Regions from separate parts of the Streptomyces sp. NPDC044719 genome, predicted to be linked through region 3. Evidence: riboswitches for the same ligand, from Rfam matches in the RefSeq annotation. Region 3 holds a riboswitch; each other region holds the start of a gene.
The links. A riboswitch is a leader RNA that binds a small molecule or an ion and turns the genes downstream of it on or off. The one in region 3 is predicted to bind cobalamin.

Region 1 (4,028 bases), on a different contig from region 3:
GGTCTTCGGGTCGTCCGGCCGGTGTTGCGCGGCCGCGCAGAGCCGCTCGGACAGGGCGCGCCCACGCACGGGGCTGCTCCGCGACAGCTCGTCCTTCCCCTCCTGGAACCCGGCCCCGACGCCGCCGGCTCGGGGAGGACGTCTGGCCACCCGCCCGCGGGACATGAACACGACCGCGACCAGCAGCTCACGTCCGGGGCCGGGCGGCCGCAGCGCCTGCTCGATCAGCTCGCCGGCGTCGGCCTCCTCCAGGTGGCTCAGCAGACGGAAACCGAAGTAGGCCTGCAGGATGCTGTGCGGGAAGCGCGCCTTCATCTCGGAGCTCTCCAGCAGCCCGAGCTTGTCCGCGTTGCCCACCAGACGGGCTAGCACGGCGTGACACTGCGCCATGTTCCCCCTGTGCAGCCGCCTCCCCTCCTGGTCGCCGAGCCTTTCGCGGAGCGCTGCCCAGATCTGTTCCCGGTGCCACTCGCAGAAGGCGTCCCCGTTGTCGCCGTACCGGTCGGTGCCGGGCACCCTGACCCACAGAGGCCCACCGGGGTGACTGTCCGGGCCGAGCAACTCGGCGCAGTCCACCTCCAGCTTGTCCTGGAGCAGTCCCACACAGGCCAGTGCGGACACCACCTCGAGGGTGTCGCGGCGCTCTTGCGGGGCGAGCGCGACGTCCTCGCGCAGCCTGCCTTCGAGCAGGGCACGGCCCCAGGTGTCCAACAGCCACAACCGAAGCGTGCTCCGGTCCCGGCTGCGGGTGTTCAGACGCTTCGGGTCGTCGGTCGGGCGGTCACGTTCGAGGGCGCCGTGCCGGTGCAGTTCACGGGCGATCTGCAGGTAGACGGGTGATTCGGTCACCTCCGCCGTCTCCACGATCCAGTCCACGCGGCGCTCGTCCGTCTCCGGTACGGAGGCTTTGACGAATTGCAGCGCCTCCTCCTCGCTCAGCGGTTCCAGCTCCACGATCGCGGCGGGCGTGGTGTCCAGAGGACTGTGCGGCCGGGAGGCGATGACCACCGGCAGCCGCTCCTCATAGGCGCGTTCGATGGCACACCGGATGATGTTGTCACGGTTCTGCTGAAGACCGCCGTCGAGAAGAGCCTCTTCGAGTCCGTCGGCGATGACGACCAGCTTGTCGTCGGCGAGCAGTTGCTGCCAGACCCGCTCGATCTTGGTACGGGCCAGAATGCCCTGCGGCGCCACCTCGGCGAAACGCTGCTTGGCCATGCGCTCGAAGTTCAGATCGGTCCCGCCGTCGGCGTCCCGGAGCCGGATCGGCACGGGCACGGCACGCTGCCGGGCCAGTAGTTCGGTGAGCCGCACAAGGACGGCGGTCTTCCCCGTGCCGACACCGCCCACGAGCAGATAGGGCCGACGGGTGCCGCGCTCCCTCAGCCGTTGGGCGATGACCTGCGCGAGCTCCTCGCGACCCACGATCTCGGTGGAGTCCTGCCCCGCCGTGAGCACGAGCTTGTGCGGGTCCTTGCGGGCCTTCACGAGGTATCGCCGTTTGTTCCAGCTGTACCACCAGAACAGGAAGAGCGCGGCGGCGACCGAAGCGGTGAGGGCCGGGCCGATGAAACGCACCAAGGCGTCGAGCCCCGGCTCCTTCTGCCATCTCTCGACCGACGTCTCCCCGTCGGTGACCAGCATGTGCACGCCGGCCCCGATCCAGCCGAAGACAACGAGGGCGCCGACCGCCCACACCATCCGGAGCACGTTGGTGTAGGAGAACCACCTGCGCCACTTCCTGGGCCGGGTGGTGCCGCGGCGTGCCTCGAGGCGGATGGTCACGCTGTGCCAGTAGCCGACGACGACGCGGCTGGTCCATCTCGCCGCCCGTCGCAGATCCAGCGTGGCCATCGGCGCGTTGTGGGGCCGCTCCTTGCCCGGTGTGCGACGGACGACCCTCGTCATGGTGAGTACTCCCTCCGAGGGCGATCTTCTTCCCAGTACGGAGGACCCGCGGACGTCGGCACCTACTTCCATGGAAGCACTCCCCGCACGCCGCGCAACCCGATGGAGAAACGCCGACAGGGCATCACTCTTCTCGCCTGTCAGCTGACGCTCCGACACCAGCGCGACACAACATCTGGGGGTGCCACCCGAACCCAGCACAAGATGTATGCTCGTGCTCGCTGTCGCCGCAGGGGAATCCGGTGCGAATCCGGAACTGTCCCGCAACGGTGTACTTGTGCATGTTTCGTGCACGAGCGTCAGTCCGAGGACCTGCCGACAGCGCACCCGGCCGTCCGGCCGGGGTGCCCTGACGTCCGGGCCTCGTGGAATGGGCCGGTGGACGCGACGCCGTGTGCGCTCGTGTGCTGCCCCTGCCCTGCGCGAGGCCCCTTGCCGAGCGAGGGAGAGCCCCACGTGACCATCGCGCCAGCCGAACCGGTCTCAGCTTCCGAAGACGAGCACGACGGTCCCGGTGCCGCGCTGCTGCGGACCCTGACCGAGCTGACCGCCGATCTCCCCGACGCCGACCCCGGCCGGGTCGCCGCCGCCGCCCTGCGCGGCCGGTCCGCGCGGGCGGACGAGACGGAGCTGCGCGAGCTCGCGACGGAGTCGGCCGCCGGCCTCATCTCCGAGGACCCCGCCTACTCCCGGCTGGCCGCGCGCCTGCTGACGATCGGCATCCGCGAGGAGGCCGCCTCCCAGGGCGTCACGTCCTTCACCGAGTCCGTCGCGGCCGGCCACCGGGAGGGCCTGATCTCCGACCGGACCGCCGAGTTCGTGCGCGTCCACGCCGCCCGGCTCGACGCGCTGATCGACCGGGCCGCCGACGACCGCTTCGGCTACTTCGGCCTGCGGACGCTGCACAGCCGCTACCTGCTCCGCCACCCGATCACCCGCAAGGTCGTCGAGACGCCCCAGCACTTCATGCTGCGCGTCGCCGCCGGCCTCGCCGAGGACGACACGGCACATTCCGTCGACGAGGTCGCCGCGCTCTACGGCCTCATGAGCCGCCTCGACTACCTCCCCTCCTCCCCCACCCTCTTCAACTCCGGCACCCGGCACCCCCAGATGTCGTCCTGCTACCTCCTCGACTCCCCCAAGGACGAGCTGGACTCGATCTACGACCGGTACCACCAGGTGGCGCGGCTGTCGAAGCACGCGGGCGGCATCGGTCTTTCGTACTCCCGTATCCGTGCGCGCGGTTCGCTGATCCGCGGCACCAACGGCCACTCCAACGGCATCGTCCCGTTCCTGAAGACCCTCGACGCCTCGGTCGCCGCCGTGAACCAGGGCGGTCGCCGCAAGGGCGCGGCCGCGGTCTATCTGGAGACCTGGCACTCCGACATCGAGGAGTTCCTGGAGCTGCGCGACAACACCGGCGAGGACGCCCGCCGTACGCACAACCTGAACCTGGCGCACTGGGTGCCCGACGAGTTCATGCGGCGGGTGAACGCCGACGGGCAGTGGTCGCTGTTCTCCCCCTCGGACGTGCCCGAGCTGGTCGACCTGTACGGCGAGGAGTTCGACGCCGCGTACCGGGTGGCCGAGGCGAAGGGCCTGGCGAAGAAGAACCTGCCCGCCCGTGAGCTGTACGGCCGCATGATGCGCGCCCTCGCGCAGACCGGCAACGGCTGGATGACCTTCAAGGACGCCGCCAACCGCACCGCCAACCAGACGGCCGAGCCGGGCCACGTCGTCCACTCCTCCAACCTCTGCACGGAGATCCTCGAGGTCACCAGCGACGGGGAGACGGCGGTCTGCAACCTGGGCTCGGTCAACCTGGGTTCCTTTGCCGACACATCGACCGGCGACCTCGACTGGGAGCGTCTGGACGAGACCGTCCGTACGGCCGTCACGTTCCTCGACCGGGTCGTGGACATCAACTTCTACCCGACCGAGCAGGCGGGCCGCTCCAATGCCCGCTGGCGTCCGGTCGGCCTCGGCGCGATGGGCCTTCAGGACGTCTTCTTCAAGCTGCGCCTGCCCTTCGACTCGCCCGAGGCCAAGGCGCTCTCCACCCGTATCGCCGAGCGCATCATGCTCGCCGCGTACGAGGCCTCCGCCGACCTCGCCGAGCG
Region 2 (4,028 bases), on a different contig from region 3:
AGCGGCCCAGCTCTGGGCCGTGATCGACGAGGCGGCGCTGCGGCGCCCGGTGGGCGGGCCGGAGGTGATGCGCGCCCAGCTCAGGCATCTCATCGAGGTCTGCCGGCTTCCGCAGGTCACCGTCCAGATCCTGCCGTTCCTCTCCGGCGGGCATGCCGCGGAGGGCGGTCCGGTCACCATTCTGCGGCTGCCCGGCGGCCAGTTGCCCGACGTGGTCTACCTCGAGCAGCTCACCACCGCGCTCTATCCCGACAAGCCGGCCGACATCGAGCGCTACTGGGACGCCATGAACCGGCTGGTGGTCGAAGCCGAGTCACCGGACGAGACTCCGACCATCCTGCACCGCATACTTCAGGAGACCTGAGCGAGGCTCCCCGGGGTTCAGCGCTTGAGGGCGACACCGCCGTACTGGTGCACCTCCGCCGGCAGGCCCAGGGCCTCGGCGTCGGGACGCCAGCGCGAGCAGGACGTGACGCCCGGCTCCAGCAGCTCCAGACCGTCGAAGTAGCGGGCGATCTGCTCGGGGCTGCGCAGGATGTACGGGATCGAGCCGCCGTCGTTGTACTGCCCGATGGCCCGGAGGTAGTCCTCGCTGGTGTCGGTGCTGTCGTACTGGACGAGGTAGCTGCCGGACGGCAGGGCGTCCACCAGCTCCGCCACGATCGAGCGCGCCTCGTCGTGGTCCTCGATGTGGCCGAGGATGCCCATCAGCATGAGCGCGACGGGCTGGTCGAAGTCCAGCGTCTTACCGGCTTCCCGGACGATCGTGCTGGGCTTGCGCAGGTCGGCGTCGACGTAGTTGGTGACGCCTTCCGGTGTGCTGGTGAGCAGCGCGCGGGCGTGGGCCAGCACCAGCGGGTCGTTGTCGACGTAGACGATCCGGCTCTCCGGGGCCACCCGCTGGGCGATCTGGTGGGTGTTGTCCACGTTGGGCAGCCCGGTGCCGATGTCCAGGAACTGGCGGATGCCCTCTTCGGCGGCGAGATGGCGAACGGCGCGGGCGAGGAAGTAGCGAGCGGCGCGCGCCCCGGTCTCGATCCCGGGGAAGATCTCGCGGAACGCGTCACCGGCCACACGGTCGACTTCGTAGTTGTCCTTCCCGCCCAGCCAGTAGTTCCAGATCCGCGCCGAGTGCGGAACCGAGGTATCGATCTTGGAGAGCGGCTCCTGCTCGGAGTTCCCCGCCTGATCAGTCATGGACGCTCCTGCGTGTGGTCGTGGAGCTTCACGTTAACCGGTTTGCCTCACGGACAGGATCAACTCCTCGGCGTGGTGCAGCAGTTCGACCTCCCTGCCGCTCATGGTCGGATTGCCGGCCCGCCGGCGCAGCGCCTCCGTCAGGTTCGGCCGCGTGAGCGGGGTCGGGCCCGCGAGGAGGGCGGCCAGCATGGTGCGGGCGGCCGTGGCCAGGGGGTCGCCGGAGACGGCGGCCTGGGCGAGGATCACCGCCGACGCCGCCCAGTCCAGCCCCGGGTCGCCCTCCTCCGTGTTGGACCAGTCGATGACGCGCGGCCCCTCGGGCGTGAGCATCACGTTCTCCGGGTGGAGGTCCAGGTGGAGGACGCGGGCCGCCGGGTCGGTGGAGTGCAGGGCGGGGACGGTGTGCAGGTCGCGCAGGAGCCCGGCCAGGATCGAACCGGCCTCCGCCACCTCCAGCGTGCCCGCCAGACAGGCCTGGAGCATGGTCGGGCCGGAGAGCCGCTCCATCACCAGGTCGGAGCGCGAGCCGGTCGGGCGCACCCGGGGCACCGGATAGCCGTGGGAACGCACGTGCTCCATCACCGCACCCTCGGCCGCCGCGTCGCCCCCGCCCTCCCGTTCCCGGCGCAGCACCCAGATCTCGTCGATCTCGTACACGTCGGCGCGGCGGCCCGAGCCGAGGAGCCTTCCCGGTGGTGTCGTCGCCATGGGCCGAAGTTACCCGGCCGTACGGCGCCCTCGGCCCGTTTTTGACGTGCGGGTACAGTAAGCGGGTCGTCATCACACCCGTACAGGGGGAAGCCGGTGCAATTCCGGCGCTGACCCGCAACCGTGAACCGCCCGCCGAGGCAGGCGGTGAGCCGGATCGCCCCGTACGGATCGTGACCGGCTCACGTGCCCGGCAGCCCGCCGGTGCACGGCACCGTCGAGGTATACGGAGCCGAGCCGCCCGGGGGTGCCCCGTGCTGCCCGACTCCCCCACAGGGAGAGGCACCCGCCGATCATGAACGTCCGCCGCAGCGCCGCGGTCCTGGCCGCAGTCGCCGTGATCGGCGCCGCCACCCCGGCCGCCGCCGACCCGTCCCCGTCACCGTCCCAGGCGTTCCCCTCCGCCCTGTACGGGGGCAAGGACCCGAAGTTCGACGGCGTCTGGCGCCAGTCGCTCGCCTTCCTCGCGCAGGACACGGTGGGTGTGAAGCCCGCCGGAAAGTCCGTCCAGTGGCTGGTCCGGCAGCAGTGCGAGGACGGCGGGTTCGCCTCTTACCGCCCCGACCCCACCGCCGCGTGCGACGCCAAGACCATGCTGGACACCAACGCCACGGCCGCCGCCGTCCAGGCCCTGGCCACGCTCGGCGGTCAGGACGCCGTCACCGGCAAGGCCGTCGGCTGGCTGAAGTCCGTCCAGAACAAGGACGGCGGCTGGGGCTACTCGCCCGGCGGCGCCAGCGACACCAACTCCACGTCCGTCGTCATAGGCGCGCTGACCGCCGTCGGCGAGAAGCCGGACCAGGTCGAGAAGGGCGGGAAGTCGCCCCTCGACGCCCTGCTGAAGCTCGCCCTGCCCTGCGGCGGGGACGGTGACGGCGCCTTCGCGTTCCAGCCGGACAAGAAGGGCAAGCTGGCGGCCAACGCGGACGCCACGGCGGCGGGTGTGCTGGGCACGCTGGGCACGGGCATGGTGGTGAAGCCCGGCAGTACCAAGTCCGACGCCACCTGCGCCAAGCCAGGGACACCGGAGCAGGCGGCGGCCAACGGTGCCGCCTACCTCACGAAGGCCCTCACCAAGGACGACGGCCACCTCACCTCGGCCCTCGCCGGTGCGGACCCCCAGCCCGACCACGGCAACACCGCCGACGCGGTCGTCGCGCTCGCCGCACGGGGCGACACCGCACAGGCCGAGAAGTCCCTGGCCTGGCTGGAGAAGAACTCCGCGACCTGGGCCGCCCAGAACGGCCCCGCCGCCTACGCCCAGCTGATCCTCGCCGCGCACGCGACCGGCGCGAACCCGCGCGACTTCGGCGGCACGGACCTGGTGAAGCAGCTCAACGCGACGGGCCCGGCCCCGCAGGCCCCCGAACAGCCTTCGGCTGCCGACACGAAGGACGACGCGAAGTCGGACTTCTTCGGCGTCTGGTGGTACGTCGGGGTCTGCCTCGTCGCCGGTATCGGCATCGGCTTCCTCTTCACCGGCCGCAAGAAGAGGCAGCAGTCATGATCCGCCGGGCCGTTCTCCTCCTGCTGGCCTCGCTCCTGCTCATCGCGGGCGCGGGCCAGGCCCAGGCCGCCGGATACCGGTACTGGTCGTTCTGGGACCGCGACGGCGACCGCTGGGTCTACGCCACCCAGGGCCCGTCCATGGCCCGCCCCTCGGACGGCGACGTCCAGGGCTTCCGCTTCGCGGTGAGCGAGGACTCCGCCGAGGCGGCCCGGCCGCGCGGCACGGCCGACTTCGAGACCATCTGCGCGAAGACCCCCGCGCAGGACGGCAAGAAGCGGGTGGCGCTCGTCATCGACCCCGGCACGAAGACGGACGCCCCGCAGGGCGAGACCCCGCCCCCCGCCCGGACGGCCTGTGCCCGGGTCTCCCCCGACGCGACCACGGCAGATGCCCTCGCGACGGTCGCCAAGCCGCTGCGCTACGACACGAACGCCCTGCTGTGCGCGATCGCGGGCTACCCGGAGAAGGGCTGCGGTGAGCAGGTGTCCGGCTCCAAGAAGTCGTCACCGGCGGCGAAGAAGGACACGTCCGACGACAAGGGCCCGTCCCTGGGCCTGCTGGCGGGCATCGCCGTGGTGACGGCACTGGGGGCGGCGGCGGTCTGGCAGGT
Region 3 (4,028 bases):
GTCCTTCTCGTAGTCGTACGTGGTCACAGTGTCCTTCTCGCTGCCTTCGGTCGTCGTGGCGGTCATGTCGTCGCAGGGGTCATGAGGCGATCGCCGCCAGGGCGGCGGCGAGCCGGGCAGGGTCGTCCAGGGAGGTGGTCCGGGTTTTCCGGCTGCTCACGGCGGTGGAGAGCAGGTAGCCGCCTTCCGGAGCGGCGACCACGTCGACGCGGTCGCCCGGTGGGTGTCCGCAGCGGCGTTCACAGCCGGACCAGTACAAGGGGAGGCCACCCGGCTCGATCGCGTCGAGAGCCTCGGCCGCGTCGGTCCGTACGTCCGCCCGTGACTTGGCACATCCGGGCCTGCCGATACAGGCGCCGACGCGCAGCCAGGGGGACCCGGGGTCGGTGACGAGGCCGGTGGCGGCGAGTCTGGCGAGGGATTCGTCCGGGTCCGTTCCGTGTGTGGGAAGAACCACACCGCGCCACGGGGTGAGACGCAGCTCACCGGCGGCGACGTACGTCAATTCCCGCCACTGACGCGCCGAGAGCCGTCCCAGGGGAACGTGCACGGAGAGGCCGGCACCGAGGGGTCCCGGGGGCGGACCGGATGTGCGGCCGGTCTCCCGGTTCCGCCGCTCGTGCCGGACCCCCTCGGCCCGCAGTCGTTCACCGACCGCGTCGAGCAACTCCTCGCCGGAGAGGGACAGTTCCTCCACGCGCCAGACGCGGCCCCCGCTCGTCCGCGCCGCCTCCAGGAAGGCCTCCGCGGCCATCAACGCGGCCCGGGCCGCTTCCTCGGCACCGACGTGCAGCGCCTCTCCGGCTTTTCCGAGCGCGAGTTCCGCGCCACCGTCCGCCGTCGCCCGTACCGTCACATCGGCATCGAGTCCGGCCACGTCCCCGCGTCCGTCGTCCAGCGCGAACAGAAAACGCCCCGACAGGTCCCGCGCCGCCTCGCTCGCGCACAACGCCGCGTCCAGGGCCGTCAGCCAGGGGCGTACGTCCAGCACGCCCCGCCCGTCGAGACCGGACAGCGGCGAGGCCACGATGTTGCGCACCCGCTCGTGCCCGCGCGAGGGCAGCAGACCGGCCGCGTCCAGCGACTCGGCCAGCTCCCCGGCGCAGCCCTCGGGCAGACCCCGCAGTTGCGCGTTGCCGCGCGAGGTCAGATGCAGGTCTCCGTCGCCCAGCCGTTCGGCCACGTCCCCGAGCGTCTGCGCCTGCGCAACGGTCAGCACACCACCGGGAATCCGGACGCGAGCGAGTGCTCCGTCGTCCGCCGCGTGCAGCCGCAGCGTCCCCGGACAGGCATCACCGCGGTCGCGTGGGACCGCTGTGGCCTGGGTCGATGAGCGCTGGGCAGCCGTGGACATGGCGGCGAGCATACCTACCATCACACCTGGTGTATGCCGTGCCCTCTTCCCCTGGCACTTACTATGATCGCGGCGGATCATCCGGTCCGCCATCGCCACGACGGCGACAGGGGAGGAAGCCCGGTGCGAGTCCGGCGCGGTCCCGCCACTGTGAGTCCGGCCCATGCGGCCGGGCGAGTCAGGAACTCCCTTCCCCAGGCTCGGCCTCGTCCGAGCAGGGGAGACCCCATTTCGACACCACCCGGGGCGCGGACACCCCGAGGAAGGCCCGACGCCGCATGCTGCATTCATCCGGGGGACGACCCCCGCACCCCCGAATCTTGCTCCTGTCGACGTCCGACACTGACCTGCTGAGCGCCCGCGCGGCCGCCGGCCCGGTGTCCTACCGTTTCGCGAACCCCTCCCGGCTCGCCCTCGACGACCTCCCCGGCCTCCTCGACGGGGTCGACCTGGTCGTCGTACGCCTCCTCGGCGGTATCCGGGCCTGGCAGGACGGCCTCGACCTGCTCCTGGCCGACGGCCGCCCGGTGGTCGTCCTCACCGGCGAACAGGCTCCGGACGCCCAGCTGATGGAAACCTCCACCGTCCCCGTCGGCATCGCCGCCGAGGCGCACGCCTACCTCGCCCACGGCGGCCCGGCCAACCTGGAGCAACTCGCCCGCTTCCTCTCCGACACGGTCCTGCTCACCGGCCACGGCTTCGAGGCACCGGCGGCGGCACCCACCTGGGGACCGCTGGAGCGCACGCCCCGCGACGGCGCCGACGGTCCGACCGTCGCTGTGCTCTACTACCGGGCCCACCACATGAGCGGCAACACCGCCTTCGTGGCCGCCCTGTGCGACGCGATCGAGGACGGGGGCGGCCGGGCCCTGCCCCTGTACGTCGCCTCGCTGCGCGCCCCCGAGCCCGAGCTGATCGAGGAACTCCGCGCCGCCGACGTGATCATCACCACGGTCCTCGCCGCGGGCGGCACCAAGCCCGCCCAGGCATCGGCCGGCGGTGACGACGAGTCCTGGGACGCCGGTGCGCTCACCGAGCTGGACGTCCCGATCCTCCAGGCCCTGTGCCTCACGGGTTCGCGTGCCGCCTGGGAGGCGAACGACGAGGGCGTCTCCCCGCTCGACGCGGCCAGCCAGATCGCCGTCCCCGAGTTCGACGGCCGCCTCATCACCGTCCCGTTCTCCTTCAAGGAGATCGACGAGGACGGCCTCCCGGCCTACGTCGCCGACCCCGAGCGCGCGGCCCGCGTCGCCGGAATCGCCGTACGCCACGCCCGGCTCCGACACATCCGCCCCGCCGACAAGCGCCTCGCGCTGGTCCTCTCCGCCTACCCGACCAAGCACTCCCGCATCGGCAACGCGGTCGGCCTCGACACCCCCGCCAGCGCGGTGGCCCTGCTGCGGCGCCTGCGCGAGGAGGGCTACGACTTCGGCACGGACGCCGAGGTGCCGGGCCTGGCCTCCGGCGACGGCGACGAGCTGATCCGCGCGCTGATCGAGGCGGGCGGCCACGACCAGGACTGGCTCACCGAGGAGCAGCTCGCCCGCAACCCGGTGCGCATCCCGGCCGCCGACTACCGCCGCTGGTACGCCACGCTCCCCGAGGAACTGCGCACGGCGGTGGAGGAGCACTGGGGTCCCGCGCCCGGCGAGATGTTCGTCGACCGCAGCCGCAACCCGGAGGGCGACATCGTCCTCGCGGCCCTCCGCTTCGGCAACCTGCTGATCCTCATCCAGCCCCCGCGCGGCTTCGGCGAGAACCCGATCGCGATCTACCACGACCCGGACCTGCCGCCCTCCCACCACTACCTGGCCGCCTACCGCTGGATCGCCGCCCGCGCCGAGGACGGCGGCTTCGGCGCCGACGCGATGATCCACCTCGGCAAGCACGGCAACCTCGAGTGGCTGCCCGGCAAGAACGCCGGCCTGTCCGCCGCCTGCGGCCCCGACGCCGCCCTCGGCGACCTTCCCCTGATCTACCCGTTCCTGGTCAACGACCCCGGCGAGGGCACCCAGGCCAAGCGCCGCGTCCACGCCACCCTCGTCGACCACCTCGTCCCGCCCATGGCCCGCGCCGACTCCTACGGTGACATCGCGCGCCTGGAGCAACTCCTCGACGAGTACGCCCAGATCTCCTCCATGGACCCCGCCAAGCTGCCGGCGATCCGCGCCCAGATCTGGACCCTCATCCAGGCCGCCAAGCTCGACCACGACCTCGGCATGGACGACCGCCCCGACGACGACGGCTTCGACGACTTCCTCCTCCACGTCGACGGCTGGCTGTGCGAGGTCAAGGACGCCCAGATCCGCGACGGTCTGCACGTCCTCGGCAACCCGCCCACCGGTGACGACCACGTCAACCTGGTCCTCGCCGTGCTCCGCGCCCGCCAGATCTGGGGCGGCACCACCGCCCTGCCCGGCCTGCGCGAGGCCCTCGGACTCGACGAGTCCGCCGCCACCCGCACGACCGCCGACGCGGCGGAGGAGAAGGCCCGCGCCCTGGTCCAGGCGATGGAGGACGCGGGCTGGGACCCGGCCGCCGTCCCCACCGAGCACGGCGAACAGGTCGCCGCGATCCTGGAGTTCGCAGCCCGTGAGGTCGTGCCCCGCCTCGCCGGGACCACCGCCGAGATCGACCACATGGTCCACGCGCTGGCCGGCGGCTTCGTCCCGGC

Region 1: it holds a riboswitch for cobalamin, as region 3 does, so the genes downstream of both, AC07DF_RS04215 (ribonucleoside-diphosphate reductase subunit alpha) here and cobN (cobaltochelatase subunit CobN) in region 3, are expected to answer to the same signal.
Region 2: it holds a riboswitch for cobalamin, as region 3 does, so the genes downstream of both, AC07DF_RS23345 (prenyltransferase/squalene oxidase repeat-containing protein) here and cobN (cobaltochelatase subunit CobN) in region 3, are expected to answer to the same signal.

What each region holds. Positions count from the first base shown of each region.
Region 1 is NZ_JBWKHE010000001.1:890,076-894,103, reverse strand. Features, by position in the region: gene AC07DF_RS04220 (NACHT domain-containing protein) at 1-1,908, opposite strand, end outside; cobalamin riboswitch at 2,117-2,242, shown strand; gene AC07DF_RS04215 (ribonucleoside-diphosphate reductase subunit alpha) at 2,365-4,028, shown strand, end outside.
Region 2 is NZ_JBWKHE010000005.1:702,554-706,581, forward strand. Features, by position in the region: gene AC07DF_RS23330 (helix-turn-helix domain-containing protein) at 1-364, shown strand, start outside; gene AC07DF_RS23335 (SAM-dependent methyltransferase) at 382-1,197, opposite strand; gene AC07DF_RS23340 (phosphotransferase) at 1,231-1,908, opposite strand; cobalamin riboswitch at 1,947-2,079, shown strand; gene AC07DF_RS23345 (prenyltransferase/squalene oxidase repeat-containing protein) at 2,204-3,415, shown strand; gene AC07DF_RS23350 (SCO2322 family protein) at 3,412-4,028, shown strand, end outside.
Region 3 is NZ_JBWKHE010000002.1:723,196-727,223, forward strand. Features, by position in the region: gene AC07DF_RS10045 (precorrin-8X methylmutase) at 1-66, opposite strand, end outside; gene cobG (precorrin-3B synthase) at 80-1,366, opposite strand; cobalamin riboswitch at 1,411-1,562, shown strand; gene cobN (cobaltochelatase subunit CobN) at 1,633-4,028, shown strand, end outside.